Regions from separate parts of the Amycolatopsis sp. NPDC104587 genome, predicted to be linked through region 2. Evidence: riboswitches for the same ligand, from Rfam matches in the RefSeq annotation. Region 2 holds a riboswitch; the other holds the start of a gene.
The links. A riboswitch is a leader RNA that binds a small molecule or an ion and turns the genes downstream of it on or off. The one in region 2 is predicted to bind S-adenosylmethionine.

Region 1 (5,766 bases), on a different contig from region 2:
CGGTCGACGAGTGCCTGCACCGGCTCGCCGTCGACCGGATCCCGTTGGTGGTGCTGAGCCACCTGCACGCCGACCACATCGGCGGGCTCGCGTCGGTCTTCGACGGCCGCGCGGTCGGCGGCATCGCCGTCGGGCCGGGGCGCGCGCCGGAGTGGGCGTGGCGGCAGGTCGCCGCGGAGGCGTCCCGCCAAGCCGTGCCGCTGGTCGAGCTGAACCCGGGGGAGCGGCTGGACTGGCCCGGGCTCTCACTCGACGTGCTCGGCCCGCGCTACGTCCCGGCCCGCGCGGCCGGGCAGGACGGCACCACGATCAACAACAGCTCGCTGGTCCTCCGGGCGCAAACGGCAGCCGGCCGGATGCTCCTGACCGGCGACGTCGAACTGGCCGCGCAGGCGGATCTCCTGGCCGACGTCGCAGACCTGAAAGCGGAGGTGCTGAAGGTCCCCCACCACGGCTCGCGGTACTCGCTGCCATCGTTCCTCGCCGCGGTGGCACCGCGGGTGGCGTTGGTCAGCGTGGGCGCGGGCAACACCTACGGACATCCCAGCAAGTCCACAATGGACACTCTGATGGCGTTGGGCGCTCGGGTGACCCGGACGGACCAGGACGGAGACACCGCCGTGGTAGGCGAACCGGCGGGCCCGGCGGTTTCACGCCGAGGTGAGCCCCGCGGCCCACCGCGCCGATGAGCCGGGGCGAGCCACGCGGCCCGCCCCGGCCCACCGCCGGGGGAAGATCAGTACCCGAGCGCCTCGTTCACCGCGGCGGCCGACGGCGGCAGGACCGCCTTGGGGCCCACGTGGTTCTCGATCGCGTCGAGGGTCTTGAGGCCGTCGCCGGTGATGAGGAGCACCGTCTCGGCGTCCGGGTCCAGCTTGCCCGTCTCGACCAGCTTCTTCGCCGTGGCGACGGTGACGCCGCCGGCCGTCTCGGTGAAGATGCCCTCGGTGCGGGCCAGCAGGCGGATGCCTTCGACGACCTCTTCGTCGGAGACGTCCTCGATCGCGCCGCCGGTGCGGTTGACGATGTCGAGCACGTACGGGCCGTCGGCCGGGTTGCCGATCGCCAGCGAACGGGCGATCGTGTCCGGCTTCACCGGCTGGACGACGTCGTGGCCGCCGCGGAACGCGGCCGACACCGGCGAGCAGCCCGTGGCCTGGGCGCCGAACACCTTGTACGGGCTGGCGTCCACGAGACCGAGCTGACCCAGCTCGCGGAAACCCTTGTCCACCTTGGTGAGCTGAGAACCGGAGGCGATCGGCACGACGATCTGCGGCGGGATGCGCCAGCCCAGCTGCTCGGCGACCTCGAAGGCCAGCGTCTTCGAGCCTTCCGAGTAGTACGGCCGGACGTTCACGTTCACGAACGCCCACTTCGGGTGCTCACCGGCGAGCTCGGTGGCGAGGCGGTTGACGTCGTCGTAGTTGCCGTCGATGGCGATGAGGTCGCCGTCGTACACCGCGGTGGTGAGGATCTTGGCGCGCTCGAGCGACTTCGGGATCAGCACGACCGACCGCCAGCCGGCGCGGGCGGCCGCGGCGGCCGTCGCGTTGGCCAGGTTGCCGGTCGAGGGACACGCGAGCACCTCGAACCCGAACTCGCGGGCCGCGGCCAGCGCGACGGCGACCACGCGGTCCTTGAAGGAGTGCGTCGGGTTTCCGGTGTCGTCCTTGACCCAGACGCGCTTGAGGCCGAGCTCCTTGGCGAGGCGGTCGGCACGCACCAGGCGGGTCGCGCCGGGCTCGGTGTTGGGGATTTCTTCGATGTTCGACGGAACCGGGAGGAGCTTCTTGTAGCGCCAGATGTTCTTGGGGCCGGCCTCGATGTCTTCGCGGCGGACGCGGCCGAAGTCGTAGGCGACCTCGAGCGGCGAGAAGTCTTCGGCGGAGACGAACTCGGGGGCGAGCGGCTGCCGGTGGCCCTCTTCCTTCGACACCAGTTCGACGGCCGGTCCGAGATCCGGGGTCTTGGTGGTGGAGGTCGTGCCGAGGGTTGCGGTCATCGCGAGGTTCCTTTCCTCATCTGCCCCGCCGAAGCGGGCCGGAATTGGCACCGTGGTCGTCAGCTACCCCGCGATCGCGGGATGACGGGCTGTACGCCGGTTGCCGGGGCTTCGTCGGGCCGTTCCCTCTGCCCCTCTGGATGAGCGGTATTCGGTTGTCGGGGCGCGCCACAAACGCGCCGCCTCGAGGACACCGTACGACATGGCGTTCGGACCGTGCCATGGTGGCGGCTCCACATCACCGGAGCGGGCGCACGTTCGGAGAAGTGAGAGGATCCTCCGGTGACCGCGCAAGCCACCGCCCCGCCCCCGCTGCACCTGGTCCTGGGTGAGGAAGAACTGCTGATCGAGCGCGCCGTCCGCGAGACGCTGGCCGCGGCCCGCGCGATCGACGCGACCGCCGAGCTGACCCGGGTCCGGGTGTCCGATCTCACAGCCCCTGAGCTGGCCGAACTCGTCAGCCCCTCGCTGTTCAGCGAAGGCCGCGTGATCGTCCTGGAGTCGGCGCAGGACATCTCGCAGGAGCTGGCCGACGCCGTGGCGTCCTACCTGAAGGACCCGGCGGACGGGGTCGTGCTGGTCGTCGTGCACACCGGCGGTGGCCGCAGCAAGGCCGGCAAGACGCTCCCGGCCGTGCTGAAAAAGGCCGGTGCCGAAGTCACGGAGTGCCCGAAGCTGACGAAGCCCGCCGAGCGGGAGCAGTTCGTGCGGCACGAGGTGCGCCGGGTGGGCGGCAAGATCGACCCGGCCGGTGTCGCCGCGCTCATCGACGCCGTGGGCTCCGACCTGCGGGAACTCTCCTCCGCGGCGACCCAGCTGGTCGCGGACACCGGCGGCGCGGTCGACGCCGAAGCGGTCCGGCGCTACCACCGCGGCCGGGCCGACGTGACCGGGTTCGCGGTCGCGGAGCGGGCGGTCAGCGGTGACCGCGCGGCGGCGCTGGAGTCGTTGCGCTGGGCGATGCAGCTCGGGGTCCCGCACGTCCTGGTCGCCGACGCGCTGGCCGACGCCGTCCGCACGATCGCCCGCGTCTCCGGTGCGGGCCGGGGCAACCCCAACCAGCTGGCCGGCGAGCTGGGCATGCCGCCGTGGAAGATCCGCAAGGCGCAGGGCCAGTCCAGGGGCTGGAACCAGGACGGGCTGGCCACGGCGATGCGGGTGGTCGCGCGGCTCAACGCCGAGGTCAAGGGCGTGGCGGCCGACCCGGGTTACGCGCTGGAACGAGCCGTGCTGGAGGTGGCGGCCGCCAAGGGCGACCGCTGACATGAAGAAAGCCCCGGCCGAGGCCGGGGCTTCTCCAGAAACAGCTTGCTCAGAGCGCGTTGACGCGCTTCGCGAGCGCCGACTTCTTGTTGGCGGCCTGGTTGGCGTGGATGACGCCCTTCGAGACGGCCTTGTCCAGCTTCTGGGCGGCGTCGCGCTGCAGCTCGGCAGCCTTGGCCTTGTCGCCGGCCTCGGCGGCTTCGCGGACCTTGCGGATCGCGGTCTTCACCGAGGACCGGATCGCCTGGTTGCGCTGACGCGCCTTCTCGTTCGTCGTGATGCGCTTGATCTGCGACTTGATGTTGGCCATAGGGCAACTCCTGTTTCACTCGGTGAGATTCGCCGCCGCGCTGAAGTGGCCCTGCTCGAAAACAGGTTTCCTCCATGACGGAATGCCGCACGGGCAGCGAGCGACAACTCTAACAGCCCGGCTCCCGGCCTCGTCCGCCGGGACCTGCGCGCCGCCGATCATGGGGAGTACGGTGGAGGGCGGTCAGTGCCTAGGGTTCCGTCGCCGGTCCGCACACACCGCACCACACAACCAGGACCGGCGGGTCTGGTCCGAGCGGCACCATCGGCGGGCCCGGACGGCCGGTCGTTCATCTGACGGGGCAAAAGCCTGGAGGACCCGGTTTTCGCGCGCGCGAAAACCCGAAAGGGTCCCATGAACGCCACCGCCCTGTCCTTCGTCCTCGTCGCCGCGGTCGTGCACGCGGCGTGGAACCTGGCCGCCAAGCGGATCTCCTCCGGTGGCACGCAGTTCGTCTGGCTCTACTACACGGCTTCCGCCGTCTTGCTCCTGCCGGTGACGGTCGTGCTGCTGGTCGTGGAAACGGACCGTCCACAGTGGAGCTGGCTGCTCGCCGCCGTCGTGACGGCGGTGCTGCACATCGCCTACGGCATCGTCCTGCAGCGCGGGTACCGCGTCGGCGACCTCTCGGTCGTCTACCCGGTCGCGCGCGGCACCGGGCCGCTGCTGTCGGTGCTGGCCGCCGTCCTCGTGCTCGGCGAGCGGCCGGGCCTGCTCGGCCTGCTCGGCGCGTTCCTCGTGATCACCGGGGTGCTGGTGATCAGCACCGGCCGCAAGGCGGGCGACCCGCAAGCGGTCAAGGCCGGGATCTTCTACGGCCTGCTGACCGGCGCCGTCATCGCCGGCTACACGCTCTGGGACGCACACGCGGTGACCGGCCTCGGCGTGCCGCCGATCGTCTACTTCGGCCTCGGGTCGGTCCTGCAGAGCGTGCTGCTCGTGCCCGGCGCGCTGGCCGACCGCGGGGAGGTGCGCCGGATCTGGCGCGAGCAGCGTCGCGAGGTGCTCGTCGTCGCGGTGCTTTCGCCGATCGCGTACGTCCTGGTGCTGTTCGCGCTCACCATGGCGCCGGTCAGCCTGGTCGCGCCCGCCCGGGAGCTGAGCATCGTGCTCGGTGGCCTCGCCGCGTGGCTGGTGCTGGGCGAACGCGACGCCGTGCGGCGGCTCGCCGGCTCCGTGATCGTGCTGTCGGGGATCGCCGCGATTGCCCTCGCCTGAGCGCGTCCGGTAGGGATGGTCGGATGGAAGTCCTGAAGAGCAGGCTGTTGATCCGCCCGCGTGACGTCGCCGCGACCACCGGGTTCTACCGCGACACCCTCGGCCTGGCCGTGGAGCGCGAGTTCCCCGGCGGCACCGTGTTCTTCCTCGGCCACGGCTCCCTGGAGGTCTCCGGCGAGGGGACGGCGGGCGCGTCGCCCGACCTGGTGCTCTGGGTGCAGGTCCGGGACCTGGCGGGCACCCTGGCCGAGCTCAAGGGGAAGGGCCTGGAGCCGGTGCGGGACGCCCGGCGCGAGCCCTGGGGCCTGGACGAGGCCTGGATCGCCGACCCGGACGGCACGCGGATCGTGCTGGTCGAGGTGCCCGAAGGCCACCCGATCCGCACCGACACCCGCTAGGCGGGCTTGACGGCGCGCAGCTGCGCGGCCAGCGCGGTGAAGCCGGGCGGCTCCCAGGTCCACGTCTGCAGGTCGGCGAAGCCCGCGGCGGCGGCCTCGTCGGCCAGCACGTGCCTGCTCACGGGCAGCCACTTCTCGTGCGCGGACAGCAGCAGCCGTCCGCCGGGCCGCAGCACCCGGAACAGCTCGGCGAACCCCGCGGCGCGGTCGTCCCAGAGCATCACGTTGTTCACGGTCAGCACGACGTCGACGGACTCGCCGGGCTCACCGGTGTGCGCGGCCGACCCCTCCCGCAGCTCGGCGTGGTCGCCGCAGCGCTCGTGGCAGAGCGCGAGCATCTCGGGGGAGGGGTCGACACCGACGACGCGCCCGGCCAGCCGCGACGCGGCCTCCAGGCCGACGCCGGGGCCCGGCCCGACGACCAGGACGGTCTCGTCCGGCTCGAGCTTGGCCAGGTCGACGACGCGGTGTTCGGTGGCGGCGTTCCCCCTGGCCATCAGCAGGCCGCCGAGGCGGCCGAGCACGCCGGAGGGGTGACCGAACGTCCGGTCGAGGACGCGGGCGAAGCCGCTGGT
Region 2 (5,766 bases):
TCGGCCACGACGGACATCGCGCCGTGAAGGTGCTTCCCGCGGCGGAGAAGCCGTTCGCGGCGCTCGGTGTCGACCTCACCGCGCTCGGTGGGCCTTAACACACCACGTCCGCGACGCGCCCCAGCGGTACACGAACGAGTTAACCCCACCGCCTCACTATTCTGAGGGCCCACGGCACTCGGAGGGAGGCGGCATGGACCAGCTTCCCGTGCTGCTCGGCATCGGCGGTGTTGTGCTGCTCGCCTCCGTGCTCGCCGTGCGCGTGTCGATCCGGCTCGGCCTGCCCTCGCTGCTGCTCTACCTCGCGATGGGCGTGCTGCTGGGCGAAGCCGGCTTCGGCATCCGGTTCGACAACCCCGAGCTGACCCAGTCGCTGGGGCTCGCCGCGCTCGTCATGATCCTCGCCGAAGGCGGGCTGACGACCCGGTGGTCGGCGGTGAAACCCGCCCTGGGCATCGGGATCGCACTGTCCACTGTGGCCGTCGTGGTCAGCATCGCGGTCACCGGCGCGGCCCTGCACTTCCTGCTGGGCCTGGACTGGCGGTTCGCCCTGCTGTGGGGCGCGGTCCTCGCTTCGACGGACGCGGCGGCGGTCTTCTCGGTGCTGCGCACGGCCGGTGTCGGCAAACGGCTCGTCGGCGCACTGGAGCTGGAGTCCGGCATCAACGACGCGCCGGCCTACATCGCCGTCGTCGTGCTGGCCGAAGGCACCACTGTGGATTGGACGCTGCCGCTGCTGGTGGTCTACGAGCTCGGCGCGGGCCTGGCCATCGGGCTCGCCTTCGGCTGGCTCGGCGGGATCGCGCTGCGCCGGGCCGCACTGCCGGCGACCGGTCTCTACCCGCTCGCCACCGTCGCGGTGTGCGTCGTGGCGTACTCGTCCGGGCAGCTGGCGCACGCGTCCGGGCTGCTCGCCACCTACGTCGCCGCGCTGGTGCTCGGCAACTCGCGGCTGCCGCACCGCTCGGACACGCTGTCGTTCGCCGAAGGGCTGGGCTGGCTGGCGCAGATCGGGCTGTTCGTGCTGCTCGGGCTGTTCGCCTCGCCGGGCCGGCTGCTCGAGACGCTGGTGCCGGGCCTGGTCGCGGGCGCCGTCGTGCTGCTGCTGGCCCGGCCGGTGTCCGTCGTGCTGTCGATGCTGCCGTTCAAGCTGCCGTGGCGGGAACAGGTGTTCCTGTCGTGGGCCGGGCTGCGCGGCGCGGTGCCGATCGTGCTCGCGATGATCCCGCTCTCGCAGGGGCTGCCGGACGCGCAACGGCTGGTCGGCGCGGTGTTCGTGCTGGTCATCGTGCTGACGCTGCTGCAGGGCGCGACGCTCGGGCCACTCGCGCGCTGGCTCGGGTTGTCCAAGAAGTCCGAGGCGCACGAGATCGAGGTCGACTCCGCGCCGCTGGACGAGCTGGGCGCCGAGCTGCTGCAGGTCCGCATCCAGCCCGGGTCGAAGCTGCACGGCGTGTACCTGTCCGAGCTGCGCCTGCCGGTCGGGGCGACCGTCAGCCTGGTCGTGCGCGAAGGCACCGGCTTCACCCCGCAGAAGACGAGCCGGCTGCAGGAGCACGACCAGCTGCTGGTCGTCACGACGAGCGTCGTCCGCGACACCGTCGAACGGCGGCTCCGCGCGGTCGACCGGGCCGGGCGCCTGGCCCGCTGGAAGGGCGAGTCGGGCCGCTAGCCCGTTCGTGGTCGTGGTCAGTCCGTGATCGATCGGACGACTGGGCCGGCGCTGGCCTGCGTCTTGTCCGGTCCTTGTCCGGTTCTCGCGCTGACCTGGTGATCTTTTTCCGCGAGGGTGATCATCGGGCATAAAAACGCCGTGTGATCTTCCCAGTGATCCAACCTTTGGCCTACTGTGCGCTCGATCCGGTTAGTTCGAATGGGTGAGTGAACAGCCAAAGGAGTACGCACGGTGACGAAGCTGCATGTTCGTGGGGCGGTTCTGGCCGCTGTGATGACCGCCGCCTGTGGGCTGCTTGCCTCGCCGGCCGCGAGCGCCGAAGTGGCGCCGTTCCCGGCCCTGGCCCTGCCGTTCAAGGCGGGCCAGCAGGTGTACTCGGCCGGCATCCACTCCGACGACGGCAGCACCAGGGTCAAGAACGCCGTCGACTTCAGCCCGGCCGACCGCACCGTGCGGGCCCCGCTGGCCGGCACCGTGCACCTCCAGCACTGCGCGGGCGGCGACTGGGTGACCCTCGACCACGCCGGCGGCTGGCGGACCGGGTACTACCACATGGAGGGCATCAAGGTCACCGACGGTGAGCAGGTCGAGGCCGGGGCCGAGCTCGGCTCGACCGGCAACGCGCTCCCGTGCGGCGGCAGCAGCACCGGCGCGCACGTCCACTTCACGCTCTGGACGCTGCCGGACGCCCCGGCGGCGAACTGGGACGGCAAGTCCTTCGCCGAGGTTTCGACCGCGGTCACCGCGGCCCACGGCGAGCCGGTCGACGGGAAGACCCTGGGCGGCTGGCGCTTCACAGCCGGATCCGAGCAGTACCAGGGCACCGCGACGCACCTCGCGGACAACGCCGTCACGCAGCTGCCGGGCCACTTCCGCGCGAAGCTCTGACCCTTCTCGCATCCTGCGCAGTCCTGTGAGCGGCGTCTCAGAATGCGAACCGGGGGTTGGCTGCCGCGTCCGGTTTCGGTTACCTTCGAGCCAGGTCATGAGTGCCAGCGTCAAGCCCCGGCTTGCTGGCCGGCAACCCTCCTGCCGCGGTGGGGTGCCCCGGGTGAAGACCGGGCCGGTCGTGTCGTGCGACGGGCAAGCGCGGGCCCCTCGCCGGGGTCCCCCGGACCGCCGAGGAGGCACCGATGACTCTCGCCATCGACCGCACCAGCACCGTCGAGCTCGTCGAAACCGTTGTCCCGCAGGAGATCCCGGCCGTCGTCGGCGCGTCGCTGCGGGTCCCGCTCGTCACCGGCGGCGACATCGGCTACGCCAACCTCGACCACGCGGCGAGCGCGCCGTGCCTGGCGGCCGTCCGCGACGCCGTCGACGAGTTCCTGCCCTGGTACGCCAGCGTCAACCGCGGCGCCGGCTTCGCGTCGCAGGTGTCGACCAAGCTCTACGAGCGCACCCGCGACGCCCTGCGCCGTTTTGCCGGCGCGCGCCGGACCGACACCGTCGTGTTCACCCGCAACACCACGGACTCCTTCAACCTGCTCGCCCGCAGCCTCCCGCCGCGCACCTCGGTGGTCGTGTTCGACACCGAGCACCACGCGGCGCTGCTTCCGTGGCGGGGCCCGCACGTCCGGCGGATCCCGACCCCGCGCACCCGCCTCGCCGCGGTGTCCGCTGTGGACGAAGCGCTCGCCGGCTGCCCCGAAGGACCGCGCCTGGTGGTCGTCACCGGGGCGTCCAATGTGACCGGTGAGCTGCTCCCGGTCGCCGAAATCGCCGCGGTGGCACGGAAACACGGCGCCCGCATCGCCCTCGACGCCGCGCAGCTCGCCCCGCACCGCCGCGTCTCGATCAAGGAGCTGGACGTCGACTACGTCGCCCTGTCCGGCCACAAGCTGTACGCACCCTTCGGCGCCGGCGCGCTGATCGGCCGCGCCGACTGGCTGCGCGCCGCTCAGCCGTACCTCGCCGGCGGCGGCGCGACCAAGCTCGTCACCGACGACGCCGTGGTCTGGAACGACGGGCCCGAGCGCCACGAAGCGGGCTCGCCCAACACCGTTGGCGTGTACGCGCTCGGTGTCGCCTGCGAAACCCTGAGCCGCAGCTGGGCCGCGGTCGAAGCGCACGAGCAGGCCCTGCTCACCCGGCTGCGCAAGGGTTTGGAGAGCATCCCCGGCTGCGCCGAGCTGCGGTTGTTCGACGCGCCGGTCGACCGCGTCGGCACGGTCGGCTTCGTCGTCGACGGCTTCGACCCCGCCTGGCTCGCGGCCGTGCTGTCGGCCGAGTACGGCATCGGCGTGCGCGACGGCGCGTTCTGCGCCCACATCGCGGCGAAGCGGCTCATCGGTGTCGCCGGCGGTGACGGCCGGCAGGCGGTGCGCGTCAGCCTCGGCCTCGGCAGCACCGAGGAGCACGTCGACCGCGTGGTGCTGGCGCTGCGCCAGGTCGTCGCCCGCGGCGCGCGCTGGGAGTACACGAAGGTGGACGGCCGCTGGGCGCCGGTGGGCGACCCGCGGGAGCTGCCGCCGTTCTGCTGAGCGCTAGCCTGGGCCGATGGGGAGGCACGGGGTTTCGTTGGCACTGCTCGGTTTTGCCGAGCTGGTCCTGGTCACGGTCGAGCTGTTCCGCCGCTCGGCCGTGACCGCCGAGCTGGCGTCGCACTTCGCGCCGGCCGCGCCGTCGTACCAGAGCGTCTTCGGGCTCACCGTCGACGACCACGGTGGCCCGCAGCAGTTCCTCAGCACTTCCGACACGGTGATCGCCTACCGCGGTGGGATCGGGATGGCTTGGCAGTGGGCGCTCATCGCCGCGTTCCTCGCCGTGGTCGCCGGGTACGCCCGGCGGCTCGGCGCGAAAGCCGCGGTGCTGTCCGCCGCCGGCGTCGTGCTCGCGGTGCCGCTGCTGGACCTGCTCGCCTACAGCTGGTTCGGCCTCGACGCCACGGCCCGGGGCCCGATCCTGGCGACGCTCGGCCTCGCCGTCGTCGCGGGGTGGGAACGCAGTCCGTTGATCCTCGCCGCCGCCGTGCTGTCCGGGGCGGTCGCCGTCCTCGTCGCGGACCTGCCCGGTGTGCTGATCTCGGCCGGCGTCCTGCTGGCGGGCGCTATCCTGCCCCGATGGGGAGATCGCGCGACTACTGGTTCCCGTTGGCCGCACTGGGGTTCGCGCAGCTCGTGATGGCGGTGGTCGCCCTGGTCCCGGAAACTCCGGAGGCCGGCCAGTTCGTGCACTCGCGCGCCTACGAGCTGACCCAGGACCTGTCCGGGGTCGGGCTCGGCACCGGCGGGGTCGGGGGCACGGGGTGGTATTCCACCGACGTCTACGCGACGAACGTCGTGCCGCCCGCGGCGCTCGGCTGGCTCGCCGGCCTCGCGTGCGTGGTGCTCGCCGTCGCCGGCTGGTACTGGCTGCACCTGCGCCGCGCCGGCACGCCGCCGCGGCCCGTCCGGTTCGTGCTCGGCACCCTGGCCGCGCTCGCCGCCGTCCCGCTGCTCGACCTGCTCGGCACCGTCGAGCTTCGGCTGCCCGGCGACGTCCGGGGCGCGCTCGTCGCGGCGCTGGGACTGCTGGTGCTGGCCGCCTACGAGCGCAGCTGGTTCGTGCTCGCCGTGACCGTGGTGTTCGCGCTGGTCAGCGTGCTGTTACCGACCCCGGTGACCGGGGCGCTGGCCACGACGAGCGTGCTGTTCGCCGCGGCGTTCGCGGTCCTCCTCCGGCGTCCCCGCGACACTGCCGCCGACACACCCTGACCAGGCGTGGACAATGGACCGGTGAGCACCGAGCCCAGCCACTCCGAACCCGAGACCGAAGCCGCCGCCGAAGCGGCGCCCGACCCCGTGGCCGACGCGCCGGAGAACCCCGAGGTCCCGGCGAAGCCTCTGCTGCCGAAGCGCCGCGTCGGCTGGGTGTTCGCGGTCGCGGTCGTGCTCTGGGCGATCGACCTGGTGACGAAGAACCTGGTCGTCGCGAACCTGGAGGGCAAGGAGCCGGTCCGGATCCTCGGCGGGCTGATCTACCTGCAGGTGATCCGCAACCCGGGCGCCGCGTTCTCGATGGCGACCGGGATGACGTGGGTGCTGGCACTGGTCGCGCTGGCCGTCGTCATCGCGATCATCTGGCTGTCGCGGCGGCTGCGCTCGATCGGCTGG

Region 1: it holds a riboswitch for S-adenosylmethionine, as region 2 does, so the genes downstream of both, thrC (threonine synthase) here and ACZ61C_RS23325 (aminotransferase class V-fold PLP-dependent enzyme) in region 2, are expected to answer to the same signal.

The regions. Positions count from the first base shown of each region.
Region 1 is NZ_JBVJNO010000028.1:13,279-19,044, reverse strand. It holds gene ACZ61C_RS47115 (DNA internalization-related competence protein ComEC/Rec2) at 1-689, shown strand, start outside; gene thrC (threonine synthase) at 737-2,002, opposite strand; SAM riboswitch class I at 2,016-2,149, opposite strand; gene holA (DNA polymerase III subunit delta) at 2,285-3,265, shown strand; gene rpsT (30S ribosomal protein S20) at 3,315-3,575, opposite strand; gene ACZ61C_RS47095 (EamA family transporter) at 3,930-4,793, shown strand; gene ACZ61C_RS47090 (VOC family protein) at 4,817-5,191, shown strand; gene ACZ61C_RS47085 (class I SAM-dependent methyltransferase) at 5,188-5,766, opposite strand, start outside.
Region 2 is NZ_JBVJNO010000007.1:284,226-289,991, forward strand. It holds gene ACZ61C_RS23310 (ArsR/SmtB family transcription factor) at 1-98, shown strand, start outside; gene ACZ61C_RS23315 (potassium/proton antiporter) at 194-1,672, shown strand; gene ACZ61C_RS23320 (M23 family metallopeptidase) at 1,907-2,563, shown strand; SAM riboswitch class IV at 2,657-2,771, shown strand; gene ACZ61C_RS23325 (aminotransferase class V-fold PLP-dependent enzyme) at 2,809-4,155, shown strand; gene ACZ61C_RS23330 (hypothetical protein) at 4,172-4,795, shown strand; gene ACZ61C_RS23335 (hypothetical protein) at 4,735-5,367, shown strand; gene lspA (signal peptidase II) at 5,455-5,766, shown strand, end outside.